DNA from 2 places in the Sodalis sp. C49 genome. Region 2 is predicted to be linked to the other one. Evidence: predicted binding sites of a transcription regulator. Region 2 holds the regulator's gene; the other holds the start of a gene.

Region 1 (16,099 bases), 2.0 Mb from region 2:
GTGCGCCAGTACCGCCAGGCGTTGACGCTCAGCCACCAGGCGTTGGAAGGATATCGCCTGCCAAGCCTGCGGGACAGGCTGGCTGACAGCATGGACCTGCCCGCCGGTTGGCGGCTCGATATCGTCGTACAGCCGCTGGCCGGCGGCTGTACGCGGGTCAGTGCCGGGGTCGCAACCGCGCGCGGGCAACGGGCAACGCTGTGCGAATGGTTTTGTTTGCCCGTGGATGCGAAGCGACGTGGGGGTGATACCGTCGATGGCGGATGATCAACGCTTGTTTTCAGCGCGAATACCGCTAGAGTGTCGGCATGAGTAACACCCGTTGGGTCAGGCGAAAGGGGGCGGCATGTTTACGGTGTACCATTCAAACCAGCTGGATTTGCTTAAAGCGCTGGCCGCCGCGCTGATCGAGGGGCGTCCGCTGCGCGATCCGTTCCAGCCGGAGGTGATCCTGGTGCAAAGCTCCGGCATGGCCCAATGGATGCAGATGGCGCTGGCGGCGCGGTTCGGCATTTCCGCCAATATCGAATTTCCCTTGCCGGCAAGCTTTATCTGGCAAATGTTCACCCGCGTATTGCCGGATATCCCGCAGGAGAGCGCGTTCTCCAAGGATGCCATGACCTGGAAACTGATGGCATTGCTGCCAAAGCTGTGCCAGCAGCCCGGGTTCGAGGTGATCTGCCAGTACCTTAAGGATGACGGCGACCGGCGCAAATGTTTCCAGTTTGCCGCCCGTATCGCGGATCTTTTCGATCAATACCTGGTCTTCAGGCCGGACTGGCTGGAGCGCTGGCAGCGCGCAGAGCCGGTGCCGGACCTGGGCGACGCCCAGTCCTGGCAAGCCCCGCTGTGGCGGGAACTGGTGGCGTTCACCGACCGGGCCGGGCAATCTCCCTGGCATCGCGCCAACCTCTACGCCCGATTTATCCAGACGCTGGAAGAGGCGGCCGAATGTCCGCCGGGCCTGCCCGAACGCGTATTTATCTGCGGCATTTCCGCCTTGCCCCCCACCTATCTACAGGCGTTGCAGGCGCTGGGGCGCCATATCGACATTCATCTGCTTTTCACCAACCCTTGCCGCTATTATTGGGGCGATATCCGCGATTACGCCTTCCTGGCCAAGTTGCAAAACCGCAAACGCACCCATTACCGGGAGCCACGGGAACAGGGCCTTTTCCGCCGGCCGGCGGAGGCCGGGGCGCTGTTCAACGACGCGGGAGAACAGCAGGTCGGCAATCCTCTGCTGGCTTCCTGGGGTAAACTGGGCCGCGATAACCTGTATCTGCTGGCCCAACTGGAGGGCGTCCAGGAAGTAGACGCCTTTGTCGACCCGCCGGACGACGGCCTGCTATCCACCCTGCAGCGCGACATACTGGAACTGGAAGATCATGCCGTGGTCGGCATGACCCGCGAGACGCTGGAGAACAGCCGGACAAAACGGCTGCTGCAGCCCTCCGATCGTTCCCTCAGCCTGCATGTCTGCCACAGTCCGCAGCGCGAGGTGGAAGTGCTGCACGATCGGCTGCTGGCGATGATCGGCGACGATCCCAGCCTGTCGCCCCGCGACATTATCGTCATGGTGGCGGATATCGATCGTTATACGCCCGCGATCCAGGCGGTATTCGGTCATGCCGGCAGCGGGCGCTATCTGCCGTTTGCCATTTCCGACCGGCGCGCGCGCCATATCCATCCGGCGCTGCCGGCGTTTTTGTCCTTGCTGGAGCTGCCGCAAAGCCGCTTCGCCGCCGAACAGGTGCTGGCGCTGCTTGAGGTGCCGGCGGTGGCGGCGCGTTTTTCGATTAACGAGGACGGGCAGAAGTTGCTGCGGCAATGGGTCGCCGAGTCGGGCATCCGCTGGGGCCTGGACGACGATAATATCCGCGAGCTGATGCTGCCCGCCACCGGCCAGCATACCTGGCAATTCGGGCTGACGCGCATGCTGCTGGGGTACGCCATGGACAGCCATAGCGGGGACTGGCGAGGTATTCTGCCTTACGACGAATCAAGCGGGCTGATTGCGGAACTGGTGGGCCATCTGGCGGAATTGCTGGCGCAGCTCAGGCGCTGGCGGGACATCCTGCGGGAACCGCGCGACCTGGCCGGATGGCTGCCCTGTTGTCGGGAACTGGCGGCGGACTTTTTCCTGCCGGACAGCGAGACCGAAGCCGCGCTGGCCCTGCTGGAAACCCAATGGCAGGAGATCCTGCAATTCGGCCTGCAGGCTGCCTATGACGAACCCTTGTCGATCACGCTGCTGCGCGACGAATTATCCGCCCGGCTGGATCAGCAGCGCGTCAGCCAGCGCTTCCTGGCGGGCACGATTAATTTTTGCACGCTGATGCCCATGCGATCCATCCCTTTCAAGGTTGTGTGCCTGCTGGGCATGAACGACGGCGTCTATCCGCGTTCGCTGCCGCCGCTGGGGTTCGATTTAATGGCCGGCCAGGCGAGACGGGGCGATCGCAGCCGCCGCGACGATGACCGCTACCTGTTCCTGGAAGCATTGCTGTCGGCCCAGCAGCGTTTTTACATCAGTTTTATCGGCCGTTCGATCCAGGATAACAGTCAACGCTATCCGTCGGTGCTGGTCAGCGAATTGATCGAGTATGTCGCGCAGAGTTTTTACCTGCCGGGGGATGAGGCGGTGGATGTGGACACCAGCGCCGCCCGGGTCAGCGCGCATCTGTGCCAGTGGCACAGCCGCATGCCGTTTGCCGCCGAGAATTTTATCAAGGATACCGAACAGCAAAGTTTTGCCGCGGAGTGGCTGCCCGCCGCCAGCGCGGGCGGCAAGCCCCATCCCGAGTTTACCCGTCCGCTGGACCCGCAGCCGGTTACCCTGCTGGCGTTTGATGTGCTGAAACGGTTTTACGGCCACCCGGTGCGCGCCTATTTCCAGCAGCGTCTGGGCGTCTATTTCCGCCTGGAAGAAACCGAGCTGTCCGCCGACGAGCCGTTTGTCGTCGAAGGCCTGGACCGCTACCAGCTTAACGACCAACTGCTTAATACGCTTATCGCCGGGGAAGATCCCGACCGGCTTTACCGTACCTTCAGGGCGGCCGGATACCTGCCCTACGGCGCATTCGGCGAACTGTATTGGGCCAAACAGCGCGATGAAATGGCCCTGCTGGCTGAAACGGTGCGCGAACAACGCCGTGATGGGGCGCAAAGCATCGAGATAAGCCTGATGCTGGGCGACGCCGAACTGAGCGGCTGGCTGCCCCAGACGCAGAGCGACGGCTTGCTGCGCTGGCGTCCGGGCGTTTTATCGATGAAAGACGGCATGGCGCTGTGGCTGGAGCATCTGGCATGGTGCGCCATGGGCGGCGGCGGGGAGAGCCGCATGTACGGCACCAAGGGCCAGTGGCGTTTTGCCGCGTTGGCGCCGGAGCAGGCGAAAGCGTTTTTACTGACGCTGGTGACGGGTTATGGCCAGGGCATGAGCACGCCGCTGCTATTATTACACCGCGCCGGCGGCGCATGGCTGGCACAAAGCTACGACCACGGTACGGGCGCCATTGATTGGGGGGAATCCTGCCAGCTCCAGGCGCGCGATAAGCTGATGCAGGCCTGGCAAGGGGACGGCTACACGCCCGGCGAGGGACAAGACCCCTACCTGCAGCGGCTGATGCGGCAACTCAACGCGCCGCATGTCGAGGCGATTATCCAGGCGGCGCAAACTTACCTGCTGCCGCCGTTCAGCCTCAATCTGGCGGAAGCCGAAAAGGCACGACGGGGGAAAAAAAGCACGTTAAGCTAACAACACCGGCGATAGTCGGTAAATACATCGCGAAATAAGCGAAGAGGCCATGGCCGGCCCTTCAGGGTTGTTGGAGAGTGGAATGCGTAGATTGGTTGTGGGATTGTTCAGTTGTGCTGTGTTGTGTTGTTTGGGCATTGCGCCTGCCGTAGCGGATATCGCCGGCTGGCAGCCGATAAAGGAGACCATCCGCAAGAGCAGCAAGGACATACGCCAGTACCAGGCCGTCAGGCTGGCCAACGGCATGACGGTATTGCTGGTCAGCGATAAGCAGGCGGTGAAGTCGCTGTCCGCCATCGCGGTGCCGGTGGGATCGCTTGAGAACCCGGATGACCAGTTGGGCCTGGCCCACTATCTTGAACATATGATCCTGATGGGGTCGAAAAAATACCCACAGCCGGAAAACCTGGCGGAATTCCTGAAAAAGCACGGCGGCGATCATAACGCCAGCACCGCCTCCTACCGCACCGCATTTTACCTCGAGGTGGAAAATAACGCCCTGGAGCCAGCCATCGATCGCCTGGCGGACGCCATCGCCGAGCCGTTGCTCGATCCCGGCAACGCCGACAAAGAACGTCATGCGGTCGATGCCGAACTCACCATGGCCCGCGCCAATGACGGCTTACGCATGGCGCAAATCCGCGCCGAAACCATGAATCCCGCCCATCCCGGCTCGCGTTTTTCCGGCGGCAACCTCGACACCCTACGCGATAAGCCGGGCAGCAACCTGCACCAGGCGCTGAAGGCGTTTTATCATCGTTATTACTCCGCCAACCTGATGGTGGCGGTGATCTACGGCAATCAGCCGTTGCCCGAATTGGCGCGGATCGCGGCCGCCACCTACGGACGCGTGGCCAACCGCCACGCTACGGTGCCCAAGATTACCGCACCGGCGGTGACAAAAAAGCAAACCGGCGTCCTGATCCACTACCAGCCGGTGCAGCCGCAGAAAATGCTGCGCATCGAGTTTCCCATCACCAATAACAGCCAGGCTTTTCGCAGTAAAACCGATACTTATATCAGTTACCTGATTGGCAACCGCAGTCCGAACACCCTGGCTGACTGGTTGCAGAAACAGGGACTGGCGGATGCCATAGACGCGGGCGCCGATCCCATGGTCGATCGCAACGGCGGGGTGTTCGCCATCGCCACGTCCCTGAGCGATAAAGGGCTCAGGCAACGGGATGAAGTGGTGGCGGCAATCTTCAGTTACCTGAAGACCCTGCGCGAACAAGGGATACAGAGGCAATATTTCGATGAGATTGCCCATGTGCTGGAACAGGATTTCCGCTACCCGGTGATTACCCGCAATATGGATTATATCGAATGGCTGGTGGACTCCATGCTGCGGGTGCCGGTACAGCACGTGCTCGATTCCGCCTATGTGGCGGACCGCTACGATCCCAAGGCCATCGCCGCGCGCCTGGACGGCATGACGCCGGACAAGGCCCGCATCTGGTTTATCAGTCCGGACGAGCCGCATAACAAAAGCGCTTATTTTGTCAACGCGCCTTACCAGGTGGATAAAATCCCGGCGCAACGGCTGACGTTATGGCGTCAGACCCAGCCTCATATCCAGCTGTCGCTGCCGGCGCTCAATCCCTATATCGCCAGCGATTTTTCATTAATCAAAGCCACCGCGGCGCCGGCCTATCCGCAACTGCTGATCGACGAACCGGGACTGCGGCTGCGTTATATGCCCAGCCGGTATTTCGCCGACGTGCCGCGGGCGGATATCACCCTCAATTTCCGTAATCCCGCCGTCATGGCTTCCGCCCGCAATCAGGTGCTTTATTCCCTGAACGACTATATCGCCAGCCAGGATCTGGCCGAGCTCAGCAATCAGGCCTATGTGGGCGGCATCAGCTTTTCCACCTATGAAAACGACGGGTTGACCATTAAAGCCTCGGGGTATACCCAGCGCCTGTCGCAACTGGTATTAAGCCTGGTGGAGCGTTACGCCACCTTTACGCCGACGGTTGATCAGCTGTTACAGGCCAAAAGCTGGTATCGCCAGCAGCTGGACGGCACGGAAAAAGAGAAGCCGTACGCGCAGGCGATGATCCCGGTCAAAGTGTTGTCGGCCCTGCCGTATGTGGAACGGGATGAGCGGCGCGCCCTGATTGACGGCATGACGGTACAGGATGTGATTGATTACCGCGAAACCCTGTTCAAGCCCACCGCGCTGGATATGCTGGTGGTGGGCAATATGACGCCGCAGCAGGCCACCGAGCTGTCGGCACAGCTGAAGAAACAGATAGGTTGGACGGGCACGCAGTGGCGGCGCGCCGACAAAGTGCAGATTACCCGGCCGCAGCTGGCCGTGATGCAAAAACAGGGCGGCAGTTCTGATGCGGCGCTGTCCGCGGCGTATGTCCCCGCCGGCTATGACCGGATACAGGGCATGGCTAATAGCTATATGCTGGCGCAAATCGTGGAGTCCTGGTTCTACCAGCAGCTGCGCACCCAGGAACAGTTGGGATATGCGATTTTTATGGTGCCAGTATTTGTCGGCGACCAGGGCGGGATCGGTTTTGTGCTGCAAAGCGGCACCCGCCAGCCCGCATACCTTTACCAGCGTTACCAGGCGTTTTTCCCCGAGGCGGAACGGCGGCTGCGCGCTATGGCGCCCGCGGATTTCGAGCAGTATAAGCAAGGCATTATCAGCCAATTGCTACAGCAGCCGCAGACGCTGGCCGAAGAAGTGGGACAATATACCGATGATATCGAGCGCGATAACCTGTCTTTCGATACCCGTGCTAAAGTAGTGGCGGCGCTGCGACAGCTGACGCTCGCGCAGTTGGCTGATTTTTTCCATCAGGCGGTGATTGCGCCGACCGGGCTGGCGCTATTATCCCAGATTGGCGGCAGCGGCGACGGCCACGCTCCGGCGGAATATGCCGCGCCCGCGGGCTGGCAGCTTTATCCCAACGCCTCGGCGCTGCAAAGGACGTTACCCGTGCTTGCTCATCAATAGAGGAAAACAGCATCCTTGACCGCGCAGATACTTAATCCGCTGACGTTGCCGTTGCAGGGCGCAAGCCTTATCGAGGCGTCGGCGGGTACCGGGAAAACCTACACGCTGGCGGCGCTTTATCTCCGCCTGCTGCTGGGGCTGGGCCAGCAGGCGGCTTATCAGCGCCCGCTCAGCGTGGAAGAAATCCTGGTGGTGACCTTTACCGAGGCGGCCACCGAGGAACTGCGGGGACGCATCCGGGAGAATATCCACCGCCTGCGGCTGGCCTGCGTGCGGGGTCCTTCCCTGCGTGAACCCGGCAAGGACGACCTGTTTCAAGAACTGCTGGCCCAGGTCGCCGATACGGAGCATGCCGCCCGTTTACTGCTGGCGGCCGAACGGCAGATGGATGAAGCGGCGATTTATACCATTCATGGCTTTTGCCAGCGCATGCTCGGCCAGAATACCGTTGAGTCGGGTATGTTGTTCCAGCAAACCCTGGTGGAAGACGAATCGGCGCTCAGACGCCAGGTCTGCGCCGACTTTTGGCGCCGCCATTGCTACCCGCTGCCTTACGCCATCGCCCAGGCCATACACCAGGAATGGGACGGTCCGGAAAAACTGTTGGCTGAATTGCTGCCTTATATGCAGGGCGAGGCGCCGGTGGTGCGCAATCCGCCGGATAAAACCGAGTCCATCCTGGCGCGGCATGAGCGCATTATCGCCCGCATCGACGCCCTTAAGCGGTCATGGCGCCAATCCGCCGGTTTGTTGCCGGCCCTGGTGGGCGACTCAGGCGTCGATAAGCGCTCATACAGCAGCAAAAACCTGCCTGTGTGGCTGGATAAAATGTCAGCCTGGGCCGCCGCGCCAACCGATGATTATGCGGTGCCAAAAGAGCTTGAACGCTTCCGCCAATCGGTACTGCGCGCCAAAACCATCAAGGGCAGCCCGCCCGAACATGCCCTGTTCGACGAAATCGACCGGTTTTTCCAGGAGGCGTTGACGCTGCGCGAGCTGATTTTTGTGCTGGCGCTGGATGAAATGCGCCTCGCGCTGCAACTCGAAAAGCGCCGGCGCGGTGAACTGGGCTTTGACGATCTGCTTAGCCGTTTTGACGAGGCGCTGCGGGGCGAGGGCGGTGACGCCCTGGCGCAGTCGGTGCGCGCGCGCTATCCGGTGGCGATGATTGACGAATTCCAGGATACCGACCCCCAGCAATACCGCATTTTCCGCCGCCTCTATGGCGGGCAGCCGACCTGCGGGCTGGTATTGATTGGCGATCCCAAACAGGCGATTTATGCTTTTCGCGGCGCGGATATTTTTACCTATATGCGCGCCCGCAGCGAAGTTAGCGCCCACTATACTCTCGGCACCAACTGGCGCTCCTCGCCGCCCATGATCGGCGCGGTGAACCGCCTGTTCCAATCGCTCGCAAACCCCTTTATTTTTGCGCAAATTCCCTTTTTGCCGGTCGCCGCCGCCCCGGAAAACGACGCGCTGTCGCTGATGGTCGACCAGGCGCCGCAGCCGGCGCTGCGGGTCTGGCTGCTGGCGGGGGACGGAACCGGTGTAAGTGAGTACCAACATTTAATGGCGCGCCAGTGCGCCGCCGCCATCAGCGACCTGCTGACCGCCGGCCGGGACGGGCGCGCCTGGCTTAACGGCCGCAAGGGACGCGAGGCGCTGCAGGCCTCGGACATGACGGTGCTGGTGCGTAACCGTAATGAAGCCTCCCTGGTGCGCGACGCGTTAAGCGCATTGTCGATCCCCGCGGTTTACCTGTCCAATCGTGACAGCGTTTATGAAACGCCGGAGGCGCGCGAGCTGCTGTGGTTGTTGCAGGCAATCCTGATCCCGGGCCAGGATAACGCCCTGCGCTGCGCCCTGGCCACCAGCCTGATGGGGCTTGACGCCCAGGATATCGATGCCGTCAACCACAACGGCCAGGCCTGGGACGCGCTGGTGGATGAGTTCGCCGAGTATCGCCAGCTGTGGCGGCAACGCGGCGTGCTGCCGATGCTGCGCCAGGTGATGATCGCCCATCAGATAGCGGAGAACCTGCTGGCCAGCGTCAATGGCGAACGCAGGCTGACCGATCTGCTGCATCTGGCCGAACTGCTGCAGGAAGCCTCGGCGCAGCTGGATAACGAACACGCGCTGGTGCGCTGGCTGGCGTTGCAGATTGAACAGCCCAACACCCAGGCCGATAACCAGCAGCTGAGGCTGGAAAGCGACCGCCATCTGGTGCGGATCACCACGGTGCATAAGTCCAAGGGATTGGAATTTCCCCTGGTATTCCTGCCGTTTGTCGCCGATTTTCGTCTGCAAAAGCGCCCCTTGTTCCATGACCGCAGTGATTTCCAGGCCTGGCTGGATCTGGCGGCCTCCGAGGAGAGCCTCGCGCTCGCGGAGGAAGAGCGGTTGGCGGAAGACCTGCGCCTGCTGTACGTGGCGCTGACCCGTTCCATTTATCAATGTTGCATCGGTATCGCGCCGCTGTTTCGCGGCTCCCGTGCCAAAAACGGCGATACCGATGTGCATCAAAGCGCGTTGGGCTACCTGATACAGCAGGGCGAGCCCGGCGGCGGCGCCGTCCTGCGGGCGCGGCTTGAGCAGCTGTGCGCAGCGGATATCGTCCTGGACGTGATTACCCAGCCGCAGGGGCGCCCCTGGCAACCGGCCGTGACGGCGCGGCATAGCCTCGCCGCCCGGCGCTTTCAGCCGCGCGCGCAGGACAATTGGCGCGTCACCAGTTATTCCGGCCTGCAACAGCACGGCGGCGGACCGGGGCTGATGGAACTGCTGCCCCGGCTGGACGTCGACGCGGTGGGCGAACGCCGTCAGGATGCCGAACCCGAGCTGTCGCCCCATACCTTTGCGCGCGGCGCCTCCCCCGGCACCTTCCTGCACGCCCTGTTTGAATCGCTCGATTTTACCCGGCCGCTTGATAAGGATTGGCTCAATGGGCAACTGGCGCAAAACGGCATCAGCGACATCTGGCGACCGGTTATCGGGCAGTGGATGGACCGGGTATTAAACGCGCCGCTCGGCGCCTCCGGCATTACGCTCTCCCGGCTGGCGCCGGGGCGGAAACAGGCGGAGCTGCAGTTCTATCTGCCGATCGACGCCACAGTGACCGCCGGCGCGCTGGATACGCTGTGCAAACGCTACGATCCGTTGTCCGCGCGCTGCCCGCCGCTGGATTTTCCCCAGGTGCGGGGAATGCTGAAGGGGTTTATCGACCTGGTGTTCTGCTGGCAGGACCGTTATTACCTGCTGGACTACAAATCCAACTGGCTGGGCGAAGACGATGCCGCCTATACGCCCGAGGCGATGGCGCAGGCCATGGCGGAGCATCGCTACGATCTGCAATACCAGCTGTATACCCTGGCGTTGCACCGTTACCTGCGCCATCGCCTGGCGGATTATGATTATCGCCGCCATTTTGGCGGAGTCTTTTATCTGTTCCTGCGCGGCGTCGCGGCCGATAATCCCGGCAACGGCATATTTTACTGCCGCCCTGAACCGGCCCTGATTGACGGCCTGGATACATTATTCAGCCAGGGCGCGGCGGTCACCAGCGAGTATAAGGCGATTTAATGGACGTTGTGATCGAGCAGGCGCAATTACTGCGGCTTTGGCGGCCGCTGGATATCCAGTTTGCCCGCATGCTGGCGAGCGCGGATGAGCCGGCGCTGCTGCTGGCTTGCGCCTGCCTGAGCGCCGACGCCGGCGCCGGACATGTTTGCCTGCCGTTGACGCTATTGCAGCCCGGCGGCCTGTTCAACGGCCGGCATCCGCAACTGGCCGAGCATGCCTGGCGCCTTGCCGGCAAGCCCTCGCCGGACGAGTGGCCGCGTTTGCTGAACGCGTCGCCGGCGGTCAGCGACGGTTCCAGGCCCACCCCCCTGGTATTAGATCAGGGCCGGTTGTATTTGCAGCGCATGTGGCAAAATGAACGGCGGGTCGCGCATTTTTTTAACGCCATCCGGCCCATGCCCGCTGGGGATGAAGCGCTTATCAGGCGGGTGCTGGACCGGTTTTTCCCGGCCGGCGCCGGCGAGGTGGACTGGCAGAAAGTGGCGGCGGCGGTGGCTATCACCCATCCGGTGGCGCTGATTTCCGGCGGCCCGGGCACCGGTAAAACCTCGACGGTGGCGAAAATGCTGGCCGCCATGGTGGTGCTGGGCGGCGATGCCCGTCTGCGTATCCAGCTGGCGGCGCCCACCGGCAAGGCGGCGGCGCGCCTGAGCGAGTCCCTTGGCGCGGCGCTGGCGGCGCTCGGCCTTGACGAACGGCAGCGGCGGCTGTTTCCCGCTGAAGCCGTGACGCTGCACCGGCTGCTGGGCGCGCAGCCCAACAGCCAGCGCATGCGTTACCATCAGGATAATCCGCTGCATGTAGATATCCTGATTGTCGACGAAGCCTCGATGGTCGATTTGCCGATGATGGCCAGCCTGATCGCGGCGCTGCCGCCGCGGGCGCGGGTGGTTTTTTTAGGCGATCGTTGCCAACTGGCGTCGGTGGAAGCGGGGGCGGTGCTGGGCGATATCTGCTTTCTGGCGGAGAACGGCTATAGTCCCGGGCGTAATGCGCAGCTGCGGCGGCTTACCGGCTGCGAGGTGCCGGCGGGTACGCCCGTGGCGGGACACCAGACGGGGGACAGCCTGTGCCTGCTGCGTAAAAGCTACCGCTTTGACGCGGGATCCGGCATCGGCCGTCTGGCCAATACCGTTAACAGCGGCGATGGCCGGGGGGCGCTGGCGTTGCTGAAATCCGGGCGTGATGAGGACGTGGCCTACGCGCCGGTGCGCGACGGCGAAGACTATCTGCGCCTGCTCGACGGGTGCGTGGCGGGCTATCGTGATTACCTGCGGCTGGTGCGGGACGGCGCCGGGGCGGGCGCGGTGTTAGCGGCATTTGACCGCTATCGCCTGCTGTGCGCGCTGCGCGAAGGGCCCTTCGGCGTCGCCGGCCTTAACGCGCGGATTGAACAGGCGCTGGCCCAGGCGGGATTGATTAAGCGCCAGGCGGATGCCGTCGGCAGGGGGTATGCGGGACGGCCGCTGATGATCACCCGCAATGCGCCGTCCCTTGGACTGTATAACGGCGATATCGGTATTATGCTGCCGGATGCGCAGTCGGCGCTGCGGGTCTGCTTCCCGCTGCCTGACGGCACCATCAAGGCGGTGCCGTTAAGCCGTCTGCCCGATCATGAAACCGCTTTTGCCATGACGGTGCATAAATCCCAGGGGTCGGAGTTTATCCATACGGCGCTGGTGCTGCCCAACCAGTTTCTGCCGGTGCTAACCCGCGAGCTGGTCTATACGGCCATTACCCGCGCACGCGAGCGGCTGTCGGTCTATGCCAACGACGAGGTGATAAGCCAGGCCATCGCCACGCCGACCGAGCGGCGCAGCGGCCTGCGGGAATTGCTGTTAAAGGGGTAGGCCGCCGGCAGGCTTGCCGGCGCACGCGGTAGCCGGCGGGCGTCCCGGGAATGCTCGCCGGCGCAGCCCGGTTACTGGCCGGTGAGGTCCGCCACCAGGATTTTTGAACGGCGATGGTAGTTATACAGCGCCTGCTTCTGCTGCGGCAGCACTTCCACTTCCGCCGGGGTAAAACCGCGCTCCTGGAACCAGTGAATGCTGCGCGTCGTCAGTACAAACAGCTTTTTCAGCCCCATCTGGCGCGCCTGTTGCGTAATACGCTGCAACAGCATTTCGCCGCGCGACGAGCTGCGGTAATCGGGATGCACGGCCACGCAGGCCATCTCCCCCAGCTGTTCTTCCGGAAAGGGGTAAAGGGCGGCGCAGGCAATGGTCAGGTTGTCCCGTTCGATAATGGTGAATTTATCGATTTCCATTTCCAGCTGTTCGCGGGACCGGCGCACCAGGATGCCCTGCTGCTCCAGCGGGCGTATCAATTCCAGGATGCCGCCGATATCGTTAATGGTCGCGCGCCGCACCTGTTCCGCGCTTTCCATCACGATCTGGGTGCCGATGCCTTCGCGGGAGAACAGTTCCTGCACCAGCGCGCCGTCATCCTGATAGCTGATCAGATGGCAACGGCGCACGCCGCTGCGGCAGGCTTTCACCGCGCCGCGCAAAAAGCGCACCGTGCCGGAATGGTAATCGCCTTTTTTTTCCAGCGCGTCGATACGCAGCTGGGCCTCATTGGGAAACAGTTCGGATATTATCTCGCCCTTATCGTCACACACCCCTTGCGAAGAACAAAAGCCGATAATCTTTTCCGCTTTCAGTTTGATAGCCAGCTGGGTGGCCACTTCTTCCGAGGTCAGGTTAAAGCTCTCGCCGGTTACCGATACCGCCACCGGCCCGAGCAGCACGATAGCGCCGCTGTCCAACTGGCGATGTATCGCCTCGTCGTCGATACGGCGGATGCGGCCGCTGTGGCAGTAGTCCACCCCGTCGTCCACCCCGAGCGGCTGGGCAATGATAAAATTGCCGCTGACCACATTAATATGCGCCCCCTGCAGCGGCGTATTGTTCAGGCTCATGGACAGCCGCGCGGTAATATCCAGCTGCAGCAGGCCGGCCGCCTGCTTGACCAGTTCAAGGGTCGGCGCGTCGGTGACGCGGGTGTGCTTGTGGTAAATAGGTTCCAGGTGGTGCACCGACAGATTGGCGTCGATTTGCGGCCGTGCGCCGTAGACCAGCACCAGGCGGATGCCCAGGCTGTGAAGGAGGCCGATATCATTAACGATGTTGGCGAAGTTTTCATGTTCGATGGCTTCGCCGCCTAACATGACGACAAACGTCTTGCCCCGATGGGCATTGATATAGGGAACTGAGTGACGAAAGCCTTGGACCAGTTCAGTACTACGTTCCTTCACGGCAAATCCTCTGTGAATGATTATTCTGATTTTGTGTATTTTTATTCTATAAATAGGGTATTGGCAAGCAGCATTTTTCCCCATTCTTGTTTGTAAAGAATCGAAAATAAACCCCGAAGCACTAAGCATAGAGCCTTTTAAGGATGACAGATACCGGCGGATTCGCTAAAGTTTTTGCCATTCGAAAAAATGACTGCTTTTTCATTATATTAGCTTTTATCCTGGGGCGATATGCCGGATTCACATCATAATAAGGGGCGCAGGCGACTGCTGCAGGCAACCGCCGCCACCTGGCTGTTAACGCTCAGTCGCATCGGAATGGCGGCGCCGCTGGTAGTGGCCGTGCGCATCTGGCCCGCAGCCAGTTATACCCGCATTACGCTTGAATCCCAGTCCCCCTTGCGCTATCGCCAGTTTGTCCTTGGCAATCCCGACCGGCTGGTGGTGGATATCCAGGATGCCCAGCTTAATTCGGTGCTGAAGGGCGCCGGTCAATTGGTCAGGGAAGCGGACCCCTACATCAGCCGGATACGGGCCGGCCAGTTTGACGATCGCACCGCCAGGATGGTGATCGAACTGAAGCAGCCGGTCCAGGCGCGCTTCCTGGCCCTGCCGCCGGTGGCCGGGTTCAAACATCGTCTCATCATGGATCTCTATCCCCGGGCCGGCAGCCGTTCCGCGCTGCAGGACGATCCGCTGCTGGCGCTGCTGGAGGACTACAATCAGGGCGATCTTGCGCGCAGCCTGCCGCCCGAATCCCAGGCGCCGCGCGCCGGCAAAGCCGGGCGCGACCGGCCGGTTGTCATCATGCTCGACCCCGGCCATGGCGGTGAGGATCCTGGCGCCATCGGCAAGTTCCGCACCCGCGAAAAGGATGTGGTGCTCAAGATTGCCCGCCACCTGCGCGCCTTGATTGACCGTGAGCCCAATATGAAAGTCTATATGACGCGCAATGAGGATGTCTTTATTCCGCTGAAGGTCAGGGTGGCGAAAGCGCGCAAACAGCGCGCGGATCTGTTCGTCTCCATTCATGCCGACGCGTTTACCAACCGCGCGGCACGCGGCGCGTCGGTGTTTGCGCTGTCCACCAAAGGGGCCACCAGCGCCGCTGCGCGTTTCCTGGCGCAAACCCAGAACGCCGCGGACGATATCGGCGGGGTAGGCAAAAGCGGCGACCGCTATCTGGATCATACCTTGTTTGATTTGGTGCAGACCGCCACCATCAACGACAGCCTGAAATTCGGCAAGGCGGTGTTGCATCATCTGGGGAAAATCGCGCACCTGCATAAACGCAGCGTGGATCAGGCAGGTTTTGCGGTGCTCAAGGCGCCCGATATTCCCTCCATCCTGGTGGAGACCGCGTTTATCAGCAATGTGGAAGAGGAGCGGCGCCTGCGCACCACGCATTTCCAGCAGCAGGTGGCGCACGCCATCCTGGCGGGCATCAAGGCGTATTTTGCGGCGGGTGGGGTGATCTCGGGCCGGTGAGGCGGCGCGTTTTGCGTAATGCAGACAACAAAAAACCCACCTTAGAGTGGGTTAAGCGCTTTAGCCTGTCATTTTTCAAGAAGTGGTTGCGGGGGCCGGATTTGAACCGACGACCTTCGGGTTATGAGCCCGACGAGCTACCAGGCTGCTCCACCCCGCGTCCGATATACTACATCTGTGAGCAGTCAGATGCTTGCTTCTTTTACTCTTTTTTTTAATTCTTTTCTTAACGTATGACTTTTACTGCTTAATTGGTTGCGGGGGCCGGATTTGAACCGACGACCTTCGGGTTATGAGCCCGACGAGCTACCAGGCTGCTCCACCCCGCGTCCGTGGAAGCGCACTATACTCCGGACAGCCTTTGATGCAACCCCTTTTTGCGATTAATCGCCTGCTATAATGATTTTTGTTTAAAGAGGCGCTTTTTTGCCTGTTTTATAAGCAAAACAGACGGTTGTTTTTGCAATAATGCATTTATCTATTGAACCGCCTTTGCTATCGTTCGCCGTTGATACATAGGCAAATGGAACCGGCATGAGAACGTTATGAACAAACAATGGGCACACTATCTTTTCATTGGCCTGATTTTCGCCATTCTGGCCGGCTGTTCGTCGCGCCCCACCGATCGTGGACAACAGTATAAAGATGGTCTTCTTACCCAGCCGTTCGGGCTGGTCAATGAACCCAATGCCAAGGGGAGACCGGTTAATGCCAAGGACTACGCCGATCAGGTGGCTGAAACGCAATACGCCGCCGCGGGCCTGTATAGCCGCAACAGCGCCAATTTCGACGCCGTCAAGCGCTGGGCCATGGCGGGCGCGGATACCCGCCAGCTCAGCCAGTTCGGCGTCAAGGCCTACCAGATGGAAGGGGTGGATAATTACGGCAATGTACAGTTCACCGGCTATTACACGCCGGTGATTCAGGCCCGCTATACGCCCCAGGGCGAATTTCAGTATCCGCTGTACCGCATGCCGCCCAAGGGCAGGAACCGCCTGCCCGACCGCGCCGCCATCTACGCGGGCGCGCTTGACGG
Region 2 (16,099 bases):
TTTCGCTCTACAGCGCGCCCAAGGCCGGCGATAATGCGTTTATCCGCGTGGCCTCGTATTACCCGGTGCAGATGTACAGCCAGGTACGCACCCTGGCGAAAGGGTCCCCCGAGGCACAATATTGCGAGCTGGACGTGGTGCCGGGCGAGCTGAACCGCTTTACCCTGACCGGCTGCCTGCCCCAGCGTGCCGAACCCCTGCCGCTGGCGTTTGCCATCCAGGATGGCGCAAGCTATGCGGGAGCCATCCTGAAAAGCGAGCTGAAAGAGGCGGGTATCGAGGTGGGGGGCACCCTGCTGCGTCAAACCGTTCCCGGCGCGCCGGGCAAGATACTGGCGCAGACGTATTCCGCGCCCCTGCATGATTTGCTACGGGTGATGCTGAAGAAATCCGATAACATGATTGCCGATACGGTATTTCGCACCATCGGCCGCGAGCGTTTCAAGGTGCCCGGCACCTGGCGCGCCGGTTCGGACGCGGTACGGCAAATCCTGCGCCAGCAGGCCGGCATCGATCTGGGCAATACCATTATCGTCGACGGTTCCGGCTTATCGCGCCACGATCTGATTTCACCGGCCACCATGATGCAGGTGCTGCAATATATCGGCCAGCATGACCAAACCCTGGATTTCATCTCCATGCTGCCGCTGGCGGGATATGACGGCACGCTGATGTATCGCGCCGGGCTGCACGAGGCGGGCGTGGACGGTAAAGTCTCGGCCAAAACCGGCTCGTTGCAGGGGGTTTATAACCTGGCGGGCTTTATCACCACCGTCAGCGGCCAGCGCATGGCTTTTGTGCAGTATCTCTCGGGATACGCGGTGCCGCCCGAGGATCAAAAGGCCAGGCGCATTCCCCTGGTACGTTTCGAAAGCCGGTTATATAAAGATATCTATCAAAACAACTGATTGGCGCCCCCCTCGTCCATAAAAAAACGCCCCCCCGCAAACAGCGGTAGGGGCGTTGTAGCGGCGGTGAGGCCGCCCGGGCGCGTATTAATGCAACCCGTGCAGGATCGCGGCAAATCCAGAACCGTCAGCGGTGATAGATAAATTCCACGCCTTCTTCATCATCTTCGTCCCAATCGTCATCGTCCAGATCGTCCTCTTCAGCGACGATCTCGGTTTTTTCCAGCTGTTCGCGGTGATAGTCATCCCACATAAACTCAACCTTGACCGGGGCGGCGGCCTCTTCAGCCGGCAGATCGTGGGGATGGCTGTTAATGAAGGCCATCACGTCCCAGCACAGCGCTTTAACGCCCTGCTGGCTGGCGGCGGAAATAATATAAAACTGTTCCTGCCAGCCGAGCGCCGCGGCTATGGCCTTGGCCCGGCGATCCGCTTCTTCGGGGTCGAGCAGGTCGATCTTATTAAATACCAGCCAGCGCGGCTTGGCGGCCAGCTTTTCACTGTAGCGCTCAAGCTCCTTGACGATGATCCGGGCGTTTTCGATGGGATCCGATTCATCGATGGGGGCGAGATCGATCAGGTGCAGCAGCACCCGGCAGCGCTCAAGGTGTTTCAGGAAACGAATGCCCAGGCCGGCGCCTTCGGACGCGCCTTCAATCAGGCCGGGGATATCGGCGACCACAAAGCTCTGCTCATTATCCATGCGCACCACGCCAAGGCTCGGCACCAGGGTGGTGAAGGGATAGTCGGCCACCTTGGGTTTGGCGGCGGACACCGCGCGGATAAATGTTGATTTGCCGGCATTGGGCAGCCCGAGCATGCCGACATCGGCCAGCAGCAGCAGTTCGAGCTGCAGTTCGCGGTTTTCGCCCTTGGTGCCGTCGGTTTTCTGGCGCGGGGCGCGGTTAATGGAAGATTTAAAGCGCGCGTTGCCCAAGCCGTGGAAACCGCCTTTCGCCACCATGACGCGTTGCTCATGGCGGGTCATGTCGGCCATGGTTTCACCGGTGCCCTGGTCGAGGATACGGGTGCCCACCGGGACTTTGATGGTAATGTCCTTGCCGCGTTTGCCGGTGCAGTCCCGGCTTTGGCCGTTTTGACCGCGTTCAGCGCGGAAGGATTTTTCGAAGCGATAATCGATCAGGGTGTTCAGGTTCCGGTCCGCCAGCAGATAGACATCGCCGCCGTCCCCGCCGTCGCCGCCGTCAGGACCGCCGTTAGGAATATATTTTTCCCGCCGGAAACTGACGCAACCGTTGCCGCCGTCGCCCGCGACCACCACGATGGCGGCCTCATCTACAAACTTCATGGAAACTCTCCGTAATTCATTTGCCGGGCGGCTTAATGGGCAGCACCGGTCCTGTTTTGGCCCGCACGGGCAGGAGCCGATGGCCCGCCGCAGAAAACATCGCACCCGCCACCACGACAAACGCGCCCAGATAACCGACAATATTCAGCGCCGGAGCAGCGAAATAATCCGGCCAGGCCAGTGACAGCAAATCCGAAAAAAGTAAGGTGAACAGGGGCGTCAGCGTGACGATAGCGCTGACCTGCGCCGCCTGCCAGCGCGCCATGGCTTCCGCCAGCGCGCCGTAACCAACCAATGTATTGGCACCGCAAAATACCAGGCAGGCAACCTGCCACAAGCTTAGGTGCATCACCGCCGCGGGCTTGGCCACGACGGATAAGGCTATTGTACACAAAACATACAGTAAAAACAGGATCTGTTGCGAGGCCAGCCGGCGCAGCAGAACCTTTTGCGCCACGCCGTAACAGACCCAGACCGTCGCCGCGCAAACCCCCAGGATCACCCCCAGGGTGTAGTCGGTCAGCCGGGTAAAGATCTCCAGCAGGCTGGTATTAAAAAACATCACCAGGCCGCTTATCAGCATCAACGCCCCGATAATCTGGGTGCCGCGCATGCGTTCCTTAAGGATCAGCACGCTGGCGAACATCATGCCCACCGGCGAAAGCTGGCCGATGACCTGCGACGCGGTCGGGCTAAGGTATTGCAGCGACGAACTGAAGAAAATAAAGTTGCCCAGCAAGCCCGCGGTGGCGATAACCAGCATCATCAGCCAGCGCCAGCGCAAAAACAGCGTTAATGACGGCAGTTGGCGACGCGGCGCCAGGATGACGGCCAGACCGATACCCGCCATGATGAAACGGTACCAGACCACGGTATACGGCTCCATGTCGGTGAGCACCTGTTTCATGGCGATGGGCAACGCCCCCCAGCACATTGCGGTGGTGAGCGCCAGCATGATGCCCACCCCTGCCTGCTGTCCCGCCTGCTGATTTGTCTTCATGAGTGTTTAACGCGAAACGTGGCCGGAAAGAAAAGTAAAAAGCCCCGCAAGAATTGCGGGGCTTTGCTCTGTTATCGGGACGTGTTGCCTGGGCCGGGCTATCGGAGCCGCGGCCAGCAAAAAACGGAAAATTTATTCAGCTGCTACGATGCTGACAAACTTGCGGTTTTTCGGTCCTTTAACTTCGAACTGGATTTTACCAGTAGCCAAAGCAAACAGAGTGTGGTCTTTACCGCAACCAACGTTGGTGCCGGGGTGGAATTTAGTTCCACGCTGGCGAACGATGATGCTGCCTGCTAAAACAGCTTCGCCGCCGAAGCGTTTGACGCCCAGGCGTTTACTTTCTGAGTCGCGACCGTTACGAGTCGAGCCGCCAGCCTTTTTGTGTGCCATGAGTGTGCTCCCCTGTTAGGCGCCGATACCGGTAATTTTCACGTCAGTGAACCACTGACGATGGCCTTGTTGCTTACGATAGTGCTTACGGCGACGAAATTTAACAATCGTCACTTTATCGCCACGACCATGGGCAACTACTTCAGCTTGAATCTTTCCGCCATTGACGAAAGGAACGCCGATCTGAATGTCATCACCGTTGGCAATCATCATCACCTGGTCGAATTCAACGGTTTCACCCGTTGCGATGTCCAGCTTTTCAAGGCGAACAGTCTGACCTTCGCTGACCCGGTGTTGTTTACCACCACTTTGGAAAACCGCGTACATAAAAAACTCCGCTTTCCGCGCACTCAACTTAGATTCGTCCACAGTGCGCTATAAATATTCACAATAGGGCGCGAATTCTACGCAAAAAAGCGCCCTATGACAAGTGCAGAATACATACAGGAGACGAAAAAAGCGCAGTTTCTTCACCGGCATTTATCTCTGGCATTTTTCAAGTACAATCAGTAACACAGTTTCTACCATCTGGCCCCATGAGCAGCGTTACTATCTAACGGTTAAAATAAAGCCTAAAGACAATAATGAACCTTGATCAAATTACAGAACTTACCGCACATGATATGGCGGACGTCAACGCGATTATCCTCGAGCAGTTGAACTCCGAAGTCGCGCTTATCAATCAGCTTGGCCACTACATCATCAGCGGCGGGGGCAAGCGCATCCGCCCGATGATAGCCGTGCTGGCGGCCAGGGCCTTGCATTACGACGGCAAAAAGCATGTGACCGTGGCGGCGCTGATTGAATTTATCCATACCGCCACCTTATTGCATGACGACGTGGTTGACGAATCCGATATGCGCCGGGGCAAGGCCACGGCCAACGCGGCGTTCGGCAATGCCGCCAGCGTCCTGGTGGGGGATTTTATCTACACGCGCGCCTTCCAGATGATGACCGGCCTGGAATCGCTGCGGGTCCTGGCGCTGATGTCGGAGGCGGTTAACGTCATTGCCGAAGGCGAAGTATTACAGTTAATGAACTGCAACGATCCCGATATTAGCATCGAGAGCTACATGCGGGTGATTTACAGCAAGACGGCCCGCCTGTTCGAGGCGGCGGCGCAATCTTCCGCCATTTTGGCCGGCGCCACCCCCGAGCAGGAAAACGCCCTGCGGGATTACGGCCGTTACCTGGGCACCGCCTTCCAGCTAATCGATGATCTGCTGGATTACGGCGCCGACGGCAAGACCCTGGGCAAAAACACCGGCGACGACCTGAATGAAGGCAAGCCCACCCTGCCGCTGCTGCATGCCATGCGCCACGGGGACGCGCGGCAGGCGGCGATGATCCGCGAGGCCATTATCCAGGGCAACGGCCGCCACCTGCTCGACGCGGTGCTGGAAACCATGCATCAGTGCGGTTCCCTCGAGTACACCCGGCAGCGTGCGGAAGCGGAAGCGGATAACGCCATCACCTGCCTCGCCTGCCTGGAGCCGACCCCTTTTCGCCAGGCGCTGGAAAGCCTGGCGCACCTGGCGGTGCAACGGCAATTTTAGGAAACCGGCGGCCGATAGCGGGAAACCCGCCGGCAAATCCGTTCCCGGTGATTATCAGCGCTTGGGCGTCATGCCCAGGCGCGTCAGAAACCCCGTAATCCCCTCGCGCAACACCAGGCTGATGACCTCATCCCGTTCCTCCGGTTGAAATTGCTGATATATAGCCATCCAGGCCCCGAGAGGGTCTTTTTCCGGCGCCTTGCGCGCGGGATTGATCAGGTATTCGGCAACGGGCGTTTCCTGCATTTGCCGGCTGGTGAGCTCTTGTTGCACTTCGGCTGGTAAACTCTCAATGGCGAATTCCAGGCCTTTTCCCTGCACGCCCACGACCGGACGGCGGATCCAGTTTTCCCGCCGTGCCCGCGCGGTAATGCCTTGCCGGGTACCCGGAAGCTTGGCTACACCAATGAGTTCACAGGTCTTAAACCAGGCTTTTTTCATATCTTTTGCATTCCAAAAAGGGACGTCCATAGCAAAATTTGACATCATTGAGAAAATGGTGGAAAAACTTTAGGAAAAAATGTGCTATAAATTTTCCGGTGGCATAGTGAAATCAACTACGGGTTACTTACTTATGCTAATTAGTGCATTTACCTACCCTCAGTGAGCAGCAAGGGATTGAATATGTGTGAAAGGATAAAAGATTGGCACTCCGCCGATATCATTGCAGCGTTACGTAAACGCGGCACCACGCTTGCGGCCGTCTCTCGGGATGCAGGCTTGAGTTCGTCAACCCTGGCGAACGCCATGACCCGCCCATGGCCGAAAGGCGAATGGCTTATAGGGAATGCCTTGGGCATACACCCACTGGAAATCTGGCCCAGCCGTTACATTGATCCAAAGACGAATCAGTTGGTTGACAGAAAAAGCCTGATACGCTCCCGCTGACAGTAAACCAGGCCGGAATACGCCCCCGGGCGCGCCGGTCTTACCCTCCTACTCCCGATCGAGTCCCGCCAGGGATTCATCGGGATAATCCAGGCGTTTTAACAGGTTTAAAACGCCCTCCCTTAAAATAAACGACACCACGAAGTCGCGTTCCGCGCAGGAGAGCTGTCGGTGAATTTCCAGCCAGGTGGAAGAAGGTTCCTGCTGCGAGACCTTATATTCAGCAGTACCGGAACGGAGCGACAGCGTTTTTTTTACCGTGTCGGGCAGGCTTTGCCATGCATATTCCACAGCCTTGCCGCGTGCCCCTTCGCGTCGCCTTTTATGCCAGCCTTCTTCGCGCGCCCGCCGGTTCAGCCCTTGGCGCGTTTTAGGCAACCCACCGACGCCTATCAGTTCATGCGTGGCTATCCATTCCTTTTTTAGTGCCATCGTTTCCCTCCTTGTCTGGTAATAACTCTCGTTATCTCCATTCCGCAATACCTGTAAAACCCTTTTAACGCAGCGGTCTTACCCAGGCACGGTTCCGTTATAGGTTCGCTTTTGCAGTTTAGCCATTACGGCTTGCCGTTACGTCAATTACAACACAAAAAAAGCAGTAAGCGCTACAACGGATGTAAAAATGAGATCGTGGTTGGTTTTTATCCCATAAACTGAAAATAAACACTATTTATCAATAGAATAATTAAGTAAGGCAATTAACCTAGCGGCAGGTAAAACGCGTTTTTAATTGCAGAAATCGCCGATAAGACATGCTGGTAAATGATGAAAAACATGTCCACATAAGCTGGGGTAAAATACGTTTAACCTGATGAGGAAGGGACCAAATGAAGGGGAAAGGGTCGGAGGCCGGCAGATGACCGGCGCGTCCCACCGCCGGCACGTGCGATGGCGATCGCTAACAGCCGCGGCCCAGGGTTCCGGGTCGCGGCGTACAGGCTACTGATTGATGAATTTTTCGCCCAGTTCGATATCTTTCTTCAGCACATCCTTCATCTGTTCCAGCGCCTGCTGTTCGAACGCGCTCAAGGTACCGATGGATTGACGTTCTTCCAGCCCTTGTCTGCCCAACAACAGCGGTTGGGCAAAGAAACGGGTAAATTCGCCGTCCCCTTCAACGTACGCGCATTCCACCACGCCGGCTTCACCCTGCATGGCGCGCGCCAACGACAAGCCGAACCGCGCCGCCGCCTGGCCCATTGATAACGTGGCCGAACCGCCGCCGGCTTTCGCTTCCACGACCTCGGTGCCGGCATTCTGGATACGGCGGGTGAGATCGGCGATTTCCTGCTCGCTGAAGCTCACGCCTTTCACCTGTGACAATAAAGGCAGGATAGTGACGCCGGAATGGCCGCCAATCACACGCACTTCCACGTCCTCGGGCCGCAAGCCTTTCAGCTCGGCGACAAAAGTATTGGAACGGATGATATCCAGGGTAGTGACGCCGAAAAGCTTGCGTTTGTCATACACCCCGGCTTTCTTCAGCGCTTCAGCGGCAATCGCCACGGTGGTATTGACGGGATTGGTGATAATGCCGATTAACGCCGTGGGACAGGCTTTCGCCACCTGGTTGATCAGGTTGCGTACAATGCCCGCATTGACGTTAAACAGATCGGCGCGATCCATGCCGGGCTTACGCGCCACGCCGGCGGAAATAAGAACGATGTCCGCCCCTGCCAAGGCGGGGGTTGCGTCCTCGCCGCTAAAGCCCTTAATCTTGACCGCGGTGGGAATATGGCTGAGATCGACCGCCACGCCGGGCGTTACGGGGGCGATGTCATAAAGAGAGAGTTCTGAACCTGGAGGGAGCTGGGTTTTGAGCAACAGGGCAAGGGCCTGGCCTATGCCACCCGCTGCGCCGAGAACTGCGACTTTCATTCTAATCTCCTTATTATTATAGGAAAAATTAAATGCCGTCAAATCATCTGGTTATGATCATAGAGACATAAACGGGTAAAAACAAATCAGCGATCGCAAATTTGAGAATTGACGCATTAACTTCCCTTTTTTATCCCTATTAGCCGCCCGAATTCCCATGCCGGATGACCTCACCGGATAATGCCTGTCGCCGCCGTTCAATACCCGTGGTTAGCGTCCACACTACACCGACAGCAATGGTTAAAACAACATCAAATTAATAACATTCTCTTTACTTTTAACGGCCATGAAATATGGGAGCCCGGTCATGGTCGGTTTGAATAGATATTGCTAAGCTGATTGTTTTGCCGACTTAATTTGGCCATCCTGGCGGTGGCTGCGCATTGTTATTGCATAAAAATGCAAATTTATGCATAATTCGTCGGACAATACTGGCTACTGGTTTGGGAAAATATGCGCAACCACTTTAAACAAGAAGAACTGGTGAAAGCTTTTAAGGCCTTGCTTAAGGAAGAGAAATTCAGCTCCCAAGGTGAAATCGTTTTTGCATTGCAAGAACAGGGATTTGAAAATATTAACCAGTCCAAGGTATCAAGGATGCTGACTAAATTCGGCGCGGTAAGGACCCGCAACGCGAAGATGGAAATGGTCTATTGCCTGCCGGCGGAACTGGGCGTGCCCACCACCAGCAGTCCGCTGAAAAACCTGGTGCTGGATGTCGATCACAACGACGCGGTTATCGTTATCCATACCAGTCCCGGCGCCGCCCAGCTTATCGCGCGGCTGCTGGATTCCCTGGGTAAATCCGAAGGCATCCTGGGCACCATAGCCGGGGACGATACGATCTTTACCACCCCCGCCAAGGGTTTTAGCGTAAAGCAGCTTTACGAAGCCATCCTTATTCTGTTTGAACAGGAACTCTAAGCCGACGATCGGGCGCTTTATAACGCCAGCGCCTAACATTCGTGCTTTTCATCTCTTTTATGCCGCTGCAAAAGCGTCATCACGCCACAAATGATGCTGCCTTTGTGGTCCTAAGCCCCGCTAATATTCTCTCTATGGTTTCACCGCGGCGGTTTCCACCGCCGGTGGCCGGCCAGACAGCACGTTTGGCTAAAACTCGCTATCTGATTGAAATTACAATTATTTAACATGAATTGTATATTATTCAACCACTTTTAATAGCTTTTTCTTATATCATGCGAAAGTACAGAAATAAAGTTTCATAATAAATTATGAGCAAACTACTAATACCTGCCGTTACTAGTGTATACTTTGTTTCGTGATGAACATCACGTTTTACATCCTGTTGTCAGCAATAAAGAACAGCATGAAGAACGTCAGTCAAAAGAATAGTAGAGGTATAAAACATGAAAATTAAAACCGCAGTATCACTGATGACCGTAATGTCAGCCTTATCTTTCGGCGCCTTCGCCGCAGAATCAATCTCGCAGGATCAGGCCAGCGGCTTGCATTCGTTCGGCACCGTAAGCGTAGGCGGGATCGCGGGTGCGCCTTCCGACATCCATCAGGCGCTGAATCAAGCTGCTGAAGCCAAAGGCGCAACGGCATACCACATCACGGAAGCCCGTGAAAATGATACCTGGCACGCCACGGCCGAGTTGTATAAATAAGCACATGGATGGAGGGCACCGGCAGCGACTTGCCGCCGCGCCCTGGGCTGAATTGCTGAAAGCCGGCGGGTTCGTCAAGGCTTGAAACAATAATCAATAACGCAGTGCAGAAAGAGTTTACTCCAGAAGTCAAAGCGGTTATGCCGTCGTCGCCCTCAGTTATTCCTGTGTCCAGTAATAACCCAAGACGCGGACAGCCGATTCCCTCTCGTCGTCCTATCCGGCGAACCTTTTCCCCCGCTTGCGGGGGTTTTTTTGGCTTGCGCACGGCGCCTACACCGCCAGGCCGGCTTTCAGGTTTAACTGCGCCAGCAGTTTTTCATGAATGCCGCCGAAGCCGCCGTTGCTCATCACCAGAATGTAATCGCCCGGTTGCGACGTCTTGACAATCATTTCCACCAGCGTATCGACATCGGCGCTCCAATGCGCCGGCTGTACGCACGCCTCCGCCACCTCGCTCACCTGCCAGGGAATATGCTGGGGCTGGAATAAAAATACCTCGTCGGCGCGGCCCAGCGAAGGCGCCAGCTCATTTTTATTCAAGCCCATTTTCATGGTGTTGGAGCGCGGTTCCAGCACCGCCAGAATACGCGCGGTACCGCCAACTTTACTGCGCAACGCGGCTAGGGTCGCCAGGATTGCAGTGGGATGGTGAGCGAAATCATCATAGAGTTTCACGCCGTTGGCAGTCCCTTTAAGCTCAAGACGACGGCGGGCATTGATAAAGGATCCCAACGCCCGGCAGGCATCGGCCGGCTGCACCCCCACGTGACGGGCGGCGGCAATCGCCATCAGGCCATTATGCATATTGTGCTCGCCCACCAGATCCCACTGCACGTCGCCCATCAGCTCGCCTTGCAGGAAGACCTGGAACCGGCTGGCGTCCGCCGCGCTTTTTTTCGCCCGCCAGCTGCCTTCCTCACCGACATATTCCTGCTCGCTCCAGCAGCCCATCGCCATCACCTGCTTCAGATGCGGGTCGTTATCGGGCAGGATGATTTTCCCTTTGCCGGGCACCAGCCTGACCAGATGGTGGAACTGTTTTTGGATGGCTTTCAGATCGTCAAAAATATCCGCATGATCGAACTCAAGGTTATTAAGAATCAGGGTGCGCGGGCAATAATGGACAAATTTGGAACGCTTATCAAAAAACGCACAATCGTATTCATCCGCTTCCACCACAAAAAACGCGCCGTCTCCTAAACGTGCGGAAACGGTAAAATTCCCCGGCACGCCGCCTATCACGAACCCCGGCTGATAGCCGCACTCCTCCAGGATCCAGGTTACCATGCCGGCGGTGGTGGTTTTGCCATGGGTGCCGGCCACCGCTATCACCCAACGCTGCTGCAGCACGCGATCGTGCAGCCACTGCGGGCCGGACATGTAAGGAATACCCCGCTCCAGTACCGCTTCCACACAGGGATTGCCGCGGCTCATCGCATTACCGATAATGACCAGTTCCGGCTCGGGCGTCAGCTGCGCCGGATCGTAACCCTTGATCAGCACAATGCCCTGATCCTGCAGCAGCGTGCTCATCGGGGGATAGACGTTATCATCGGACCCGGTCACTTCATGCCCCAACGCGCGCGCCAGCATCGCCAGCCCACCCATAAATGTGCCGCAGATCCCGAGAATGTGTATGCGCATAATTTTTCCATTTTTTAACACGAACTGCGGCTCATTCTACCGCTGCGGCCGACTGATATAAACGGATTTGATGATGTACTCGCATTCGTTTAAGCTAAACTGCATTACATACGTAAGCGGCAAATCGATGAGTGTTAGCTCTGTCAGGTTAACCGGACTGTTACTCGGTCAGTGAAATCGGTCAGTGAAATTGGTCAGTGAAAATCGATTGTACCGCTTTTCATCCTTAGCAACATGGTCATTCTTTGGATCCAGGGAAAGTGATATGAAAACGTTAGGCGAATTTATCGTAGAGAAACAGCACGAATTTCCACATGCCACCGGTGAACTTACCGCGTTACTCTCCGCGATAAAATTAGGGGCGAAGATCATTCACCGCGATATTAATACAGCGGGTTTGGTGGATATCCTCGGCACCAGCGGCGTATCCAATATCCAGGGCGAAGTGCAGATGAAACTCGACCTGTTTGCCAATGAAAAATTAAAAGCGGCGCTGAAGGCGCGCGGACAGGTAGCGGGCATTGCTTCCGAAGAAGAAGACGAAATCGTTATTTTTGACGGCGAGCGCTCCACCAGCGGCAAATATGTCGTGCTGATGGACCCGCTGGACGGCTCATCCAATATCGATGTCAACGTCTCGGTAGGCACGATATTTTCCATCTACCGCCGGGTCACGCCGGTGGGCACGCCGGTGACGCTCGAGGATTTCCTCCAGCCCGGCAGCAAGCAGGTCGCAGCGGGTTACGTAGTATACGGCTCGTCCACCATGCTGGTTTATACCACCGGCTGCGGGGTCCACGCTTTTACCTACGATCCTTCCATCGGCGTATTTTGCCTCTCCCACGAAAGCGTACGCTTCCCGGCCACCGGCAATATGTATTCCATTAACGAAGGCAACTACATCAAGTTCCCCAACGGCGTTAAAAAATACATCAAATACTGCCAGGAGATGGACGAGGCCACTCACCGCCCCTACACTTCCCGCTACATCGGCTCGCTGGTATCCGACTTCCACCGCAATTTGCTCAAGGGCGGCATCTACCTTTATCCCAGCACCGCCACGCATCCGCAGGGCAAACTGCGCCTGCTGTATGAATGCAACCCGGTCGCGTTCCTGGCCGAACAGGCCGGCGGCAAGGCCAGCGACGGCAAAAACCGCATCCTGGATATCGTGCCGCAACAGCTCCACCAGCGTTCGCCGTTCTTTGTCGGCACCGAATCCATGGTCAACGACGCTGAGCGCTTTATGCGCGATTTCCCCGACGAATAATAACCACGCCTCGCGGCACGGCAGGTCCGCTAACGCTGAACTCAACGCAGACGTGTTAAAGGGAGAGCGTGCCGATGGGGTCGAATCGGGCGTGGTGTTCCCGCCCGACCGAGGCCCCATGGCGCGGTAGGCCCGCCAACGCTCATCTCAAAGCAGACGTGTTCAAGGGAGACCGTGCCGATGGGGTCGAATCGGGCGTGGTGTTCCCGCCCGACCGAGGCCCCATGGCGCGGTAGGCCCGCCAACACTCATCTCAAAGCAGACGTGTTCAAGGGAGTCCGTGCCAATGGGGTCGAATCGGGCGTGGTGTTCCCTCCCGACCGAGCGCCCCATGGTGCGCTAGGCCCGCCAACGCCGAACTTAAAGCAGACGTGTTCAAGGGAGAGCGTGCCAATGGGGTCGAATCGGGCGTGCTTTTCCCGCCCGACCGAGCGCCCCATGGCGCGCTAGGCCCGCCAACACTCATCTCAAAGCAGACGTGTTCAAGGGAGAGCGCGCCCATTAGGGCTGCTACGTATACAGCACGCCGTAACAGAGATAGACGAACCTTTTCGCCTGCATTTGCCTGCATTTAAATGGAAAGCGGCCAGCTTTGGCTGGGATTTCGCTGGCGCTTGCGGGGGGCTTATGTTGCCGCAGTGCGGGTTTCGCTTGCCGTGCGTTCGGTGGTTATATGGCGTGCCCGGTGCCGGCAAGCGACAAAGAGGCCGTACCGCGACGGCCTCCTTGACCTCCGCGCGCCCGGCAGGTCGCGCGTCGCTGCGCGATGCCTTCCGCCGCCCATGCCCCCGTTATGCACCGGCCCGGTTAGCGCTCCCGGCGCTACCGGGCCTTTCGCCGCTCCCGGCGGCTCATGCCGGGGGCACAGGCGCCGTCAGCGCGCTTTATGCCGGTCCACATGTCGCTGTTCGTACTGCATGTTATGAAGCGATAGCGGCGCTGTTGCTTAGGATAAGGTCAGGCGTCGGCATAGGATTAACTAATATGGGATGCAACGAGTAGGGAATACAGTTGGCGCAGCGAAAAACCGGTTATTCAGACATGCCCTTACCCGTTATCGTTATGCAGTCGAACAGTAAAACATTCATCATTCAGCGTTAAGTTTTAGCAGTAAAAAATACGCTTTCAGCCATCAGCCACTAAAAAAATGAATACTGGTAGTTTTCCCGGTAAGCGCATACCGCTAAGAACCCCAAAACGCCGATTTGCTCACAGGCGATGGTGTTGACGTGATGCCGGCATAGAGTGCGCCGGCGGCGCGCATCGCGGCTGGATGAGCCGCCGGGAGCGGCGAAAGCCCGGATTGCGCTGGGAGCGCATATCGGGCGGTCCAAAAAGCCGGGATGCAGCGCTGCCGGGAACCGCGCAGCGGCGCACGATCTGCCGGCCGCGCGGAGGTCAAGGAGGCCGTCGCGGTACGGCCTCTTTGTCGCTTGCCAGCACCCGGCACTGCATATAACCACCGAACGCACGGCAAGCGAAACCTGCACCGCGGCATCATAAACCTTACCGCAACGACATAACCCTCGCCGCAAGCTACACCCCCCCGCCGTGGCGACATCCATATTCACGGGTGCCCAATATGATGGCCGGACCATATCTGCCCGCCAACGCCGAACTCAACACAGATATGTCCAAGGGAGCACGCGCCAACGCCAGATCAGCGGTACTACACCTTCAGGCCGCCGCCTCCACGTCACTCACTTCTTCCGCCACTGCCGCCACCTCCTCAAGCTGAAACACCGCCATACTCTTCGCCAACTGCTGCGACTGCGCCTGCAGCGAACGCGTCGCCGCGCTTGATTCCTCCACCAACGAGGCGTTCTGCTGCGCCACCGCGTCCATCTGCGACACCGCCAGGCTAATCTGTTCAATGCCGCGGCTCTGCTCATCGGTGGCATTGGAAATCTCACGCATCAGCTTGGTCACCCGCATCACTTCCTCGGAAATTTCATCCATGGTCTCGCCGGCGGTATGGGCCATCTCCGACCCCTCGTTAACCCGCCCCTGCGACTCTTGGATCAACCCCTTGATCTCCTTCGCCGCCTCCGCGCTGCGATGGGCCAGGTTACGCACCTCCCCGGCCACCACCGCAAATCCCCTGCCCTGCTCGCCGGCGCGCGCCGCTTCCACCGCCGCGTTCAGCGCCAGGATATTGGTCTGGAACGCAATACCGTCAATCACGCCCAGGATATCGGCGATACGACGCGAACTCGCGGTAATCGCCTGCATCTTTTCAATCACGTAACAGACCACCTCGCTCCCCTTGTCGGCGGTATCGGACACCGCCCTGGCCAGCTCATGGGCCTGACGGGCATGCTCGGCATTCAGTTTCACCGTCTGGGTCAGCTGCTCCATACTCGCCGCCGTCTGTTCAAGCGCCGCGGCGGAGGCTTCTGTCCGCTGGGAAAGATGGGTATTGCCCTGGGCCAATTCCCGCGTGCCGGTATCGATTTGGCCGCCCGCCACACGCACCTCGCTCACGGTGCCGGCCAGCGCATCCTGCATCAACGACAGCGCATTGTTCAGACGCGCCAGCTCGGTGGCTTTACTGGCGCTCACCGGATAATACAGCGAGCCGGCGGCAATATGTTCCAGATGGACAATGGCGCCATCCAGCGGACGCAGGATAAATCTGCGCACCGCCAGCCAGGCTATCACCGACAACACCAGGGCCAGCACACAGGCGACAATCGTCAGCATCAACTGGATACGGGCGGCATCGGCGGCGTCACGCTGGATCTGCTGCCCGGTCTGCAGCGCATAGTGCTGAAAAGTGTCCAGCGCCTTATCCATCTCCAGGCTGAGCGGAGTAAGCTGCGTCTCCAGCACCTGATAATACCCGTCCGGATTCGCATTATTCAGGGCGACCATGACGGGCTTAACGCCCTGTTCATTATAACGCTGATACACCAGGTTCAGCTGCTGGGCGCGCCTGGCGCCCTCGGCGGTCACCGAACCGGTCGCCAGAAACGCCGCCATATCTTGGTCGGCCAGCTTGGCCAACGCCTTGACATTGGCCGTCGATGCCTGGGCTTCGTTGATAAGGCCGGTCTCATACTGCCTTACCGCCAGTGACGCCTCTGTGCGCGCCCTGAGCGAAGCGTTATAGCTGCGGGATAACAGGCCCAGTTCCTCGCCCTGAACCTGGTTAATGGCTTGCAGGGAACGTGAACTTTGCTGAATGGTACGAATGCCGATACCACCGACAATAAATAAAATAATGGTCATCACGATCAGCCAGGTCAGTAATCCAACCTTGACGCTCATGGTTTTCAACATAGCTCCGCCCCTGCATTTTCAGATGTTGATGAATACAAATCACCCGGCAGAGGCTGTACACTCCGCCCTGCATCGGTTATCGGTGGCACCGGCGAAGACTTTATCGATTCAGCGGGGATCAATCCGTTATATATCCGTTATGTGAGTCACCTCACAGGCCGGATTGGGTCGGTTAATTCGCCGCAGGCAAGTATTCGGCGGTGAACTACCGCATTTTTTGGTTATAATAGGCGCTAGGCCATTATTATTGGAAAGGTTAAGGAAACTGACATGAGCTTGAATCTGGTACCGGCAGGAAAAGATCTTCCCGAGGATATTTACGTCGTGATTGAAA

The links. Region 2 encodes ArgR, which controls arginine synthesis, uptake and breakdown. Its sites were predicted from a motif close to ANTGAATAAAAATACANT; they were not measured.
Positions count from the first base shown of each region.
Region 1: the regulator ArgR is predicted to act here: its motif matches at 13,608-13,625, upstream of argA (amino-acid N-acetyltransferase).

Region 1 is NZ_CP163303.1:4,706,526-4,722,624, forward strand. Features, by position in the region: gene ABUK12_RS21290 (prepilin-type N-terminal cleavage/methylation domain-containing protein) at 1-267, shown strand, start outside; gene recC (exodeoxyribonuclease V subunit gamma) at 347-3,760, shown strand; gene ptrA (pitrilysin) at 3,843-6,737, shown strand; gene recB (exodeoxyribonuclease V subunit beta) at 6,753-10,319, shown strand; gene recD (exodeoxyribonuclease V subunit alpha) at 10,319-12,169, shown strand; gene argA (amino-acid N-acetyltransferase) at 12,241-13,575, opposite strand; gene amiC (N-acetylmuramoyl-L-alanine amidase AmiC) at 13,807-15,063, shown strand; tRNA gene ABUK12_RS21325 (tRNA-Met) at 15,147-15,223, opposite strand; tRNA gene ABUK12_RS21330 (tRNA-Met) at 15,316-15,392, opposite strand; gene mltA (murein transglycosylase A) at 15,609-16,099, shown strand, end outside.
Region 2 is NZ_CP163303.1:2,737,077-2,753,175, forward strand. Features, by position in the region: gene dacB (serine-type D-Ala-D-Ala carboxypeptidase) at 1-908, shown strand, start outside; gene cgtA (Obg family GTPase CgtA) at 1,036-2,217, opposite strand; gene ABUK12_RS12380 (DMT family transporter) at 2,234-3,217, opposite strand; gene rpmA (50S ribosomal protein L27) at 3,350-3,610, opposite strand; gene rplU (50S ribosomal protein L21) at 3,626-3,937, opposite strand; gene ispB (octaprenyl diphosphate synthase) at 4,195-5,166, shown strand; gene ABUK12_RS12400 (DNA-binding protein) at 5,221-5,607, opposite strand; gene ABUK12_RS12405 (helix-turn-helix domain-containing protein) at 5,791-6,054, shown strand; gene ABUK12_RS12410 (DNA-binding protein) at 6,103-6,486, opposite strand; gene mdh (malate dehydrogenase) at 6,994-7,932, opposite strand; gene argR (transcriptional regulator ArgR) at 8,386-8,856, shown strand; gene yhcN (peroxide/acid stress response protein YhcN) at 9,303-9,566, shown strand; gene mpl (UDP-N-acetylmuramate:L-alanyl-gamma-D-glutamyl-meso-diaminopimelate ligase) at 9,840-11,213, opposite strand; gene fbp (class 1 fructose-bisphosphatase) at 11,479-12,483, shown strand; gene ABUK12_RS12440 (methyl-accepting chemotaxis protein) at 14,161-15,765, opposite strand; gene ppa (inorganic diphosphatase) at 16,036-16,099, shown strand, end outside.